2 regions of the Paenibacillus rhizolycopersici genome follow, and region 2 is predicted to be linked to the other one. Evidence: riboswitches for the same ligand, from Rfam matches in the RefSeq annotation. Region 2 holds a riboswitch; the other holds the start of a gene.

Region 1 (4,423 bases), on a different contig from region 2:
CGCGGAGAGCGGATTCCATGCCTTGAGCTCGGCCGTGGTTCGCGAGAGTTACTCCCGCGAAGCCCTCGTATCAGCGTTCCGCATCCTGGGGGAGGGCCAGCTGTCGCTGACGAAATTCCTCATGCTGACGGACAAGCTGATCGATTTGGCGGATTTCCGCCTGCTGCTCAAAACGGTGCTGGAGCGTTTCGATCCACGTACGGATCTGTTTATTCTCAACAACACGTCGCATGACACGCTGGATTATACCGGCCATAAACTGAATCATGGCAGCAAGGCGATATTGATCGGCGTTGGGGATCCTGTACGTGAGCTGCCGCGTGCGTATGACGAAGGCGAGATCGCCGAAATCCGTTCAATCCAAGTTTTTCATGACGGATGTCTTGTCGTTTCCGGTGCATCCTATGAGGACGAGCCGGAGCTTGCCGAACGGTTGCTTGGCCGTCTTCGCGAACGCGGGACCGCCTGGCCGTTTGTGGTACTGGTGGACAACGCCGAGGCAGCGGCCCATGATCAGACGGCGTTTCTATGGACAGTGTTTACACGGTTTAATCCGGCCAGCGATATTTACGCTGCTTCCGAAATACGCCAACATCACCTGTCCTACGGTCTGCCGCTGGTTATCGATGCCCGCATGAAGCCGGGTTATCCGGATGAGCTGTTCCCGCAAGAGGACATCGTCTCCTTGGTGGATCAACGTTGGAAATCCTACTTTCTGTGAAACGGGGTATGCCTATGCTGCGAAGCTTGCTTGGCGAGCCGCCTCGGCAAAACGAGGGTCGGCTAGCTGAAACGATCGACGCGATGGTGCAAACGATCAAGCTGCTGCAAAAGGAAATCAAAGAGCATCAGGATCCTTCACACGATTTCCGCAAGCTGGAGATTTGGGTACACGGCTTGATCTCTTCGTTGGATGAACTCGAACAATCTTTGTTTGCCGCCGCCTTTTTCCGCAAAAAGGTGCGGACGGAATCTGTCGAAGACATGGATCCGGTTGAGCGGTCCGATTATGCGAGATACGTCTATTTTTACAAGGACGGCTTCATCCGCGTATTCTCGGCGCTGGACAAGCTGGGAACGGTGCTCAACGAATTGTTCGATTTGAAAACCTCGAAGATAAAGATGCATTTCTCTTATTTTACCGTGCTGCGCCAGTTCGCTTATCTGAAGACCCATACCGAGCTTGGGAATCAGTTGATCGCCATTAAAGAGACCTACCGGGAATCCCTGGGTGTTCTGCGCCGGCGGAGAAACACGGAGATTCATTACATGAACTCGGAGATGAAGGACGATCTGTGGCAGCGTCATCAGGCGTTGTTCGGGAAAGTCGCCCTGGAGGATCTGGATCAGCATATCCGCGAACTGGAACAGGGATACCGTATGGTTTGCGACACGTATTTCACGGTGTTTGACTACATTAATCAACGTTGGAAAAAAATAGCGGCGGTTTGATTGATCCGCCGTTCCTATTTTTTCTCTTTACAAAATGGGCAAAACTCATTATACTCATCAATAGTTTCAATTAACGACTCTACAATTTCATATTTTTCTTATCGAGAGAGGCGGAGGGAAAGGCCCGATGAAGCCCAGCAACCGATTCACCCGTGATGCGGAAGTTTGATTCCGCTGAAAGTCATGGGACCGAATGTCATGGTGCTAATTCCTTCAAAACCAATGCGTTTGTGAGCAGATGGTTTTGGCAGATGAGAAGGCATTGTCTTTACGTAAAGAGAGCCCTTTGAATCTGTAGGGCTCTTTTCTGTTTTTTCATACGCCGGTCGATAATTGTCTATGCTAGGAACAGGAGGTTAGCCGATTGATCGAACTTAAAGGGATTACCAAAATATATGGCACCAAAAAAACGGCGACCACCGCGCTGTCCGGGTTGAACCTTAGCGTTCGCAAAGGCGAAATCTTCGGCGTTATCGGTCACTCCGGCGCCGGCAAAAGCACCTTAATCCGTTGTATCAATTTGCTGGAACGTCCGACCGAAGGCGAGGTGTGGGTCGGCGGGGTTGAGCTCACGAAGCTTGGCAAGCGCGAGCTTCAGCAGCAGCGCCGCAAAATCGGCATGATTTTTCAACATTTCAACCTGCTCTCCTCGGCGACCGTATACGATAATATCGCATTTCCGCTTACGCTGATCGGAATGCCGAAGGCGGCGATTGCGGAGAAAGTAAACGAGCTGCTTACCTTGGTCGGATTGGAGGAGCATCGTCATAAGTTTCCGGCGCAGCTGTCCGGCGGTCAGAAGCAGCGGGTTGGAATCGCCCGAGCGCTGGCCAGCGACCCCGACGTATTGCTGTGCGACGAAGCCACCTCGGCGCTGGATCCGCAGACGACGGACTCCATCCTGAAGCTGCTGCTTGACATCAACAAGCGATTCCAATTGACGATTCTGCTGATTACGCATGAAATGCATGTCATCCAGAGCATCTGCGATCGGGTGGCGGTCATTCACGAAGGCGGCATCGTGGAGCAAGGTCCGGTGACGGAAGTGTTCCTGAAACCGAAGCACATGGTGACCCGGGAGTTCATTCACCGGGAGGCGGCGGGGGAAGAAGGCGTGAGACTGGCGGCTTCCGTACCGCATCCGGAGTGGTCCAGGCTGGTGAAAATCACGTTCCTGGGCGCGAAAACTTATGAATCGGTGTTGTCCCAGGTCGTGCGGGAAACCGGCGTCAACTTCGCCATCCTGCAAGGAACGATCTCCACGATCAAGGATACTCCGTATGGTCAACTGACCGTATCGTTCGAAGGCGAAGACGACCGGGTAGAGCGCACGCTGTCGCTCTTGCGGGAACGCGATCTTGACGTGGAGGTGATCGAGTAATGAGAGGACTGGACCTCGGAGCCATTGATTGGTCGGAGATGGGCACAGCTACGCTGGATACCTTGCAGATGATGGGGTATGCAACCTTGTTCACCTTCGTGATCGGGCTCCCGCTCGGGGTATTGCTGTTCACCTTCTCGCGTTCCCAATCCTTGGTATTAGGATGGGTTTACCGGTTGATTTCGCTGATCGTGAACATTCTTCGCTCGGTACCGTTCATCATCCTGATCGTCGCCTTGATTCCGGTCACGCGGACCCTCATGGGCGTATCCACCGGCGTGGAAGGCACGATTCCGCCGCTGGTGATCGGGGCAGCCCCGTTCTTCGCGCGTCTGGTGGAAACGGCGCTGCGCGAGGTTGACCGCGGGGTAATTGAAGCTTCCCAGGCGATGGGAGCTTCCACCTTCCAGATCATCCGCAAGGTGCTGCTCCCGGAATCGCTGCCCGGCTTGATCGCAGGCATGACGATTACCGTGGTCACGCTGGTGTCGTATACCGCGATGTCAGGCATGGTAGGCGGAGGCGGACTCGGTGACCTGGCGATCCGTTACGGGTATTACCGGTACGAAACGGGCGTCATGATCGTTTCGGTGATCTTCATGGTGATTCTGGTGCAAGTACTGCAAATGCTGGGAGACCGGCTAGTGATCTTTTTTACGCGGAAATAAGGAAATCCTAAATAGATAGAAGTATCCTTATTCAAAAAACACTCTTAAGGGGGAGAACCTGCAATGAAAAAATGGACATTATCTTTACTTACACTCGTGTTGGTGTTGGTGTTGGCCGCTTGCGGCAGCAATAACGCCGCCAATAACGGAGCTGAAGGTAACACGGCTGGAAATACATCGGCTGCTGAGGGGAATGCAGCGAATGCTGGGAACCAAACGGCAGCAGAGCCGGTGAAGCTGGTTGTAGGTGCTACCGTACCGCATGCCGATATTCTGAAGTTTATCGCGCCGAAGCTGAAGGAAGAAGGCGTGGAGCTGGAAGTGAAAGAGTTTACCGACTATGTGCAGCCGAACGTACAGCTGTATGAAAAAGAGCTGGACGCGAACTATTTCCAGCATCAGCCTTACCTGGACGAGCAAAATGCCCAAAACGGGTTTGACCTCGTTTCGGTCGTAGGCGTTCACGTTGAACCGTTTGGCGCTTACTCGAACAAATATAAATCCACGGAAGAAATTCCGGACGGCGCCAAAGTGGCGATCCCGAACGACCCGACCAATGGCGGTCGCGCTCTGCTGCTGCTGCAGAAGCAAGGGTTGATTAAACTGAAGGACGAAGCTGGAATTACGGCAACGCAGAAGGACATCGTGGAAAATCCGAAAAACCTGAAAATCATCGAAACCGACGCAGCCATGTTGCCTCGCCAATTGGCCGAAGTGGATCTGGCGCTGATCAATACGAACTATGCGCTGGAAGCGAAACTGAATCCGACGAAGGATGCTTTGTTCATCGAAGATAAGGAATCGCCGTACACGAACATTCTGGTTGCCCGTCCTGATAATAAGGATTCCGAAGCAATCCAGAAGCTGGCGAAAGCTCTGACTTCCGATGAGGTTAGAACGTTCATCAACGACACGTACCAAG
Region 2 (4,423 bases):
ATCGGTACGCTGGATGCGCCCGTCGCTTCGTCTACCTCACTGCCGAAATGGATTAGCTTCGTTTCGAATTTGTTTTCCCGTTTCTCCTGCCCGCTCATGCGCCTTGTCCCCCTTCGACTTCCTGTCGCGCCGCTTCCAGTGCTCCGCTCAAGTCGGCAATCAAATCATCAACATGCTCGATGCCAACAGAGAATCGCAGTAACCGGTCGTCCACGCCAACCGCTTTTCGAATCTCCTCGGGAATGTCCGCATGCGTCTGGACCGCCGGATACGTCATGAGCGACTCCACGCCGCCAAGGCTTTCAGCGAACGCGATCAAGTTCAGATGGCGCAGCACCGGCTCCACGTAACGGGCATCCGTGACCTTAAAGGCAAAAATCCCCGTGTTCCCGCTCGATTGCTTCCGTTGCGTCGCGTACCCCGGATGATCTTCCAAGCCCGGGTGAAACACTTCCGCTACCTGCGGATGCGACTGCAGGAATTTCGCGATGGCGAGTGCATTGCTTTCATGCCGTTCCATCCGAAGCGCCAATGTCTTCATTCCACGCATCAATTGGTAGGAATCGGAGGGGCTTAGTACCGCGCCAATCGAATTGTGCAGGATCGCCATTTCCTGCGACAGTTCTTCCCCTTTAGTTACGATCAATCCGGCCAGGACATCGTTATGGCCACCTAAATATTTCGTCGCGCTGTGCACAACGATATCCGCGCCAAGCTCGATCGGCCGCTGAAAATACGGGGTCATCAGCGTATTATCTACGACCGTTAGCAACCCGTGAGTGCGCGCCCATTTCGATACCGCCTCAAGATCGGTGATCATCATCAACGGATTGGTTGGCGTTTCGATGATCACCGCTTTCGTGTTGACTTGGCGGGTCTTTTCCAGTGCATCCAAATCATTCGTATCGACATAAGAAGCGGTTACGCCATATTTGGACATGATCCGCTCCAGCAAACGGTAGGTCCCCCCATAGAGATCCAACGACACGATGAGGTGATCCCCTTGCGAAAACAACGTAAACACCGTCTGCAGCGCCGCCATTCCAGAACTACAGGCAAACCCCGCGTCACCGGATTCCAGGGTGGCCGCCGCGTCTTCCAGCACTTTGCGGGTAGGGCTCTTCGTTCGAGCGTAGTCAAACCCCGTGCTTTGCCCAAGGCGCGGGTGGCGAAACGCCGTTGCTTGATAAATCGGGTAGTTCACCGCACCCGTAACCGGTTCCTCCATCGATCCGATTTGCGCCAGTCTGCTCTCGATCCGCCATTCCTTGTTCTGCTCCCCCACCTGCAACCCCTCCACTTTAGATCTCATATACAAAGTCGGCCGTTAGATCGATATCGTACGGCGTTTCTTGATACACATAGTAGTTTAGCCAATTGGAAAATAATAAGTTTGCATGGGCCCGCCAGGAAGAACGCGGCGCTCGGGTCGGATCGTCATTCGGATAATAATTCACCGGCAACTCGATCTCCATGCCTTTGGCAACATCTCGATCATATTCCCATTTCAACGATTCCGGATCGTATTCCGAATGGCCGGTTACGAAAATATGTCTACCATCCCGAGTGGCCACCAAATAAATTCCGGCTTCGTCCGATTCCGCCAGAATTTGCAACTCCGGCACCCGATCGATGTCCGACCGCTCCACGTCGGTATGGCGGGAATGCGGCACCTGGAACACTTCATCAAACCCTCGCAGAAGCTTCACCTTCGGATCGTTTACCGTGTGGGAGAATACGCCAAAGCATTTTTTCGCGAGCGGTACTTTACGAACCCCGTAATGGTAATATAAGCCTGCCTGCGAGCCCCAACAGATATGCATGGTCGAGGTCACATGGGTTTTGGTCCATTCGAAGATTTCCTTCAGCTCTTCCCAATAATTCACTTCTTCGAAGTCCAGCTGTTCCACGGGGGCTCCGGTCACGATCATGCCGTCAAAGCGGCGGTTCCGGATCTCGTCGAACGTTTTGTAGAACATCTCCAAATGCTCAGCTGGCGTATTCTTCGAGGTGTGGGAACTGGGGTGGAGCAGGACGATTTCAACCTGGAGCGGCGTATTTCCAAGTAAACGAAGGATTTGCGATTCCGTCGTTTCTTTGGTTGGCATCAGGTTGAGAATGGCAATCCGCAAAGGACGGATATCCTGATGATAAGCGCGGCTCTCATCCATAACAAAGATGTTTTCGCTGGCCAGTACATCCTTTGCCGGCAAATGATCCGGTACTTTAATCGGCATGTGGTTTCACTCCTTTTATCGTAGCGTCATTAAGAAATCAACATCCGTTTGAGGGGCCATGTAAACAGAATGACCTCTCTCACGGGGAGAAAGGTCATTACGTATCCGGTATGCGCCTCTCTCATCTCTCAGAAGCCGCTCAGCGTTCGAAGCTGACAGTTCTGCAAGAATTAGCACCGCTGCGATTTTTTAGGAAAATCGCCGGTTGCCGGGTATCATCGGGCTAGTCCCTCCACCTGCTCTTGATAAGATTTCGCTATATTTAGTTTAGTTAAGGACCTCGGCTTCGCGCCTACTCCTTGACATTCACTTTAAAGGATCTGGCGGCATTCCGTCAAGAACCTGCGAGAAAAATCACACGAATATTCATGGACCGCTTTGAACCGGCTCACATAGTATACTTTTGGGTTGAAACATTTCATTCGCTGGCGTTATACTAGACAAGTGCCTTTAGGCCCAGACGGCCCTAGGGTTTGACGAATGTTCAAACAACCTGAAAATAGCGAGGTGAAACCGAGAATGGAAGGCGACCCGAGTCCGCAGAGGACAACCCAGGAATACCAATCGCATAGGAAACCGACCCGCTGGATGCCTGCGGAACGCTTAGGGCACTTTCTTTTCCCGGTGTTTGCATAAACGCCTTTTTCATCGTTCCGGGCAAGCCACGGTTGGTCCCTTTCCTATGCTTCAACCAAGAGCATCCCAGGCCGGCAGGCCCGGGGAAAGGGAGTGAAAGCTTATGAAAATTCGTCATGTCCAAGCCGGCGTATTTACCCCTGTAGAAGATGTGGAACTGACGACCACCGCTCCGGAAGAAGGCTTCTACTGGATCGATGCCGACGTCGATGATCTCGCCCTGCTGCAGCCCTTATTTTCGCTGCACGATCTGGCTGTAGAAGACTGCTTGAGCGAGGAAGAACAACGTCCGAAGATCGAAACCTACGATAACCACTATTTTATCGTGGTGAACAGCATTCGGTATGATGATGAAGAAATTTTTCTGCGCGCGTTAAACCTCTTTTTGGGACGGCATTATATCATTACGGTTACTAAGCAAAAAATTAACGAGCTTCGCGCCGTGAAGCCGATTCTGTGGGAACAGGAGGTCAGCGAGCCCGACCGGTTCCTGTACCTGCTGGTCGACCTGGTGGTCGATAACTACTTTACCGTCGGCGACCGGATCGAAGTAAAGATCGAGAAGCTGGAAGAAGATATCCTGATGCATACCAAACGTTCGCATCTGAACGAAATCATCGGGCTGCGAAGCGAAATCCTGTGGCTGAAGAAAGTGCTTGGGCCGCAGAAGGAAGTCATCAACATTCTGAACAAGAAAGACCTCCGGCTGATCGACGACCAGTTGCAAAAATATTTCAGCGACATTTACGAAAACGCCGTGAAGATCTCCGAGAACTTCGATACGTTCCGCGAGCTCGTCGGCAACTTACGCGAGGCCTACCAGGCCGCCATCGCTAACCGAGCCAACGAAATCATGCGCGTGTTTACCGCGATTACGACAATCTTCATCCCGTTAACTCTGATTACCGGCATCTACGGTATGAACTTCGACCATATGCCGGAGCTGCATTCGCAGTACGGCTACTTTATCGTCCTCGGCATCATGCTTGCCTTGGGTTTAGGGATGTTTTATATATTCCGGAAAAGGGATTGGATTTAGAGGAACGTACACATTTGAACCATGAGGCCAACTTGGACGATAAGTCCTCGTTGGCCTTTTTCGATGGATGAGTGGACGTACAGTTGATTTCGGGATAAATATGTATTTTTCCTTATATCCCCCACAAATGAACTGCATTTTTGCAGTTCATTTGTGTTTTAGCGACAAAAACGGCCGAACGAACTGCACTTTTACAGTTCATTCGGCCGAAGGAGGGCTCAACCCTCCGGCTGAAGCTCGAGTAGGTCCTCAGACAGTTGCCTTTACTGCCTTTACCGTCTCTACTGCTATACTCCGTTCTTACTGTTCCAGCTACTTTTACTGCTGTTACTGGCGTTACTGCTGTTTCCGCCGTTTTACCCCGCGTGCCGAGCGCTCTCCCGCTGGCGGCGGTACCGGATGCGAATCAGGCGCAATCGTTCATATAACGTATCGAGACTGCTGCCTTCTGCGACTTCGGTCCCGTACACTTTGTGCAAGACCGGCTTCAGGAGTGCATCACCCAGCTCTT

The links. Region 2 has a riboswitch for S-adenosylmethionine ahead of metA (homoserine O-acetyltransferase MetA). Riboswitches for the same ligand answer to the same signal wherever they lie in the genome.
Region 1: linked by a shared signal. The riboswitch ahead of IM700_RS09845 (methionine ABC transporter ATP-binding protein) and the one ahead of metA (homoserine O-acetyltransferase MetA) in region 2 are both predicted to bind S-adenosylmethionine.

Annotation. Positions count from the first base shown of each region.
Region 1 covers NZ_JADCNN020000007.1:97,334-101,756, forward strand. The annotation lists gene IM700_RS09835 (UbiD family decarboxylase) at 1-721, shown strand, start outside; gene IM700_RS09840 (Cthe_2314 family HEPN domain-containing protein) at 736-1,452, shown strand; SAM riboswitch class I at 1,548-1,710, shown strand; gene IM700_RS09845 (methionine ABC transporter ATP-binding protein) at 1,817-2,833, shown strand; gene IM700_RS09850 (methionine ABC transporter permease) at 2,833-3,501, shown strand; gene IM700_RS09855 (MetQ/NlpA family ABC transporter substrate-binding protein) at 3,565-4,423, shown strand, end outside.
Region 2 covers NZ_JADCNN020000021.1:22,918-27,340, reverse strand. The annotation lists gene IM700_RS18550 (trans-sulfuration enzyme family protein) at 1-98, opposite strand, end outside; gene IM700_RS18545 (aminotransferase class I/II-fold pyridoxal phosphate-dependent enzyme) at 95-1,312, opposite strand; gene metA (homoserine O-acetyltransferase MetA) at 1,302-2,237, opposite strand; SAM riboswitch class I at 2,356-2,489, opposite strand; gene corA (magnesium/cobalt transporter CorA) at 2,977-3,912, shown strand; gene IM700_RS18530 (HRDC domain-containing protein) at 4,269-4,423, opposite strand, start outside.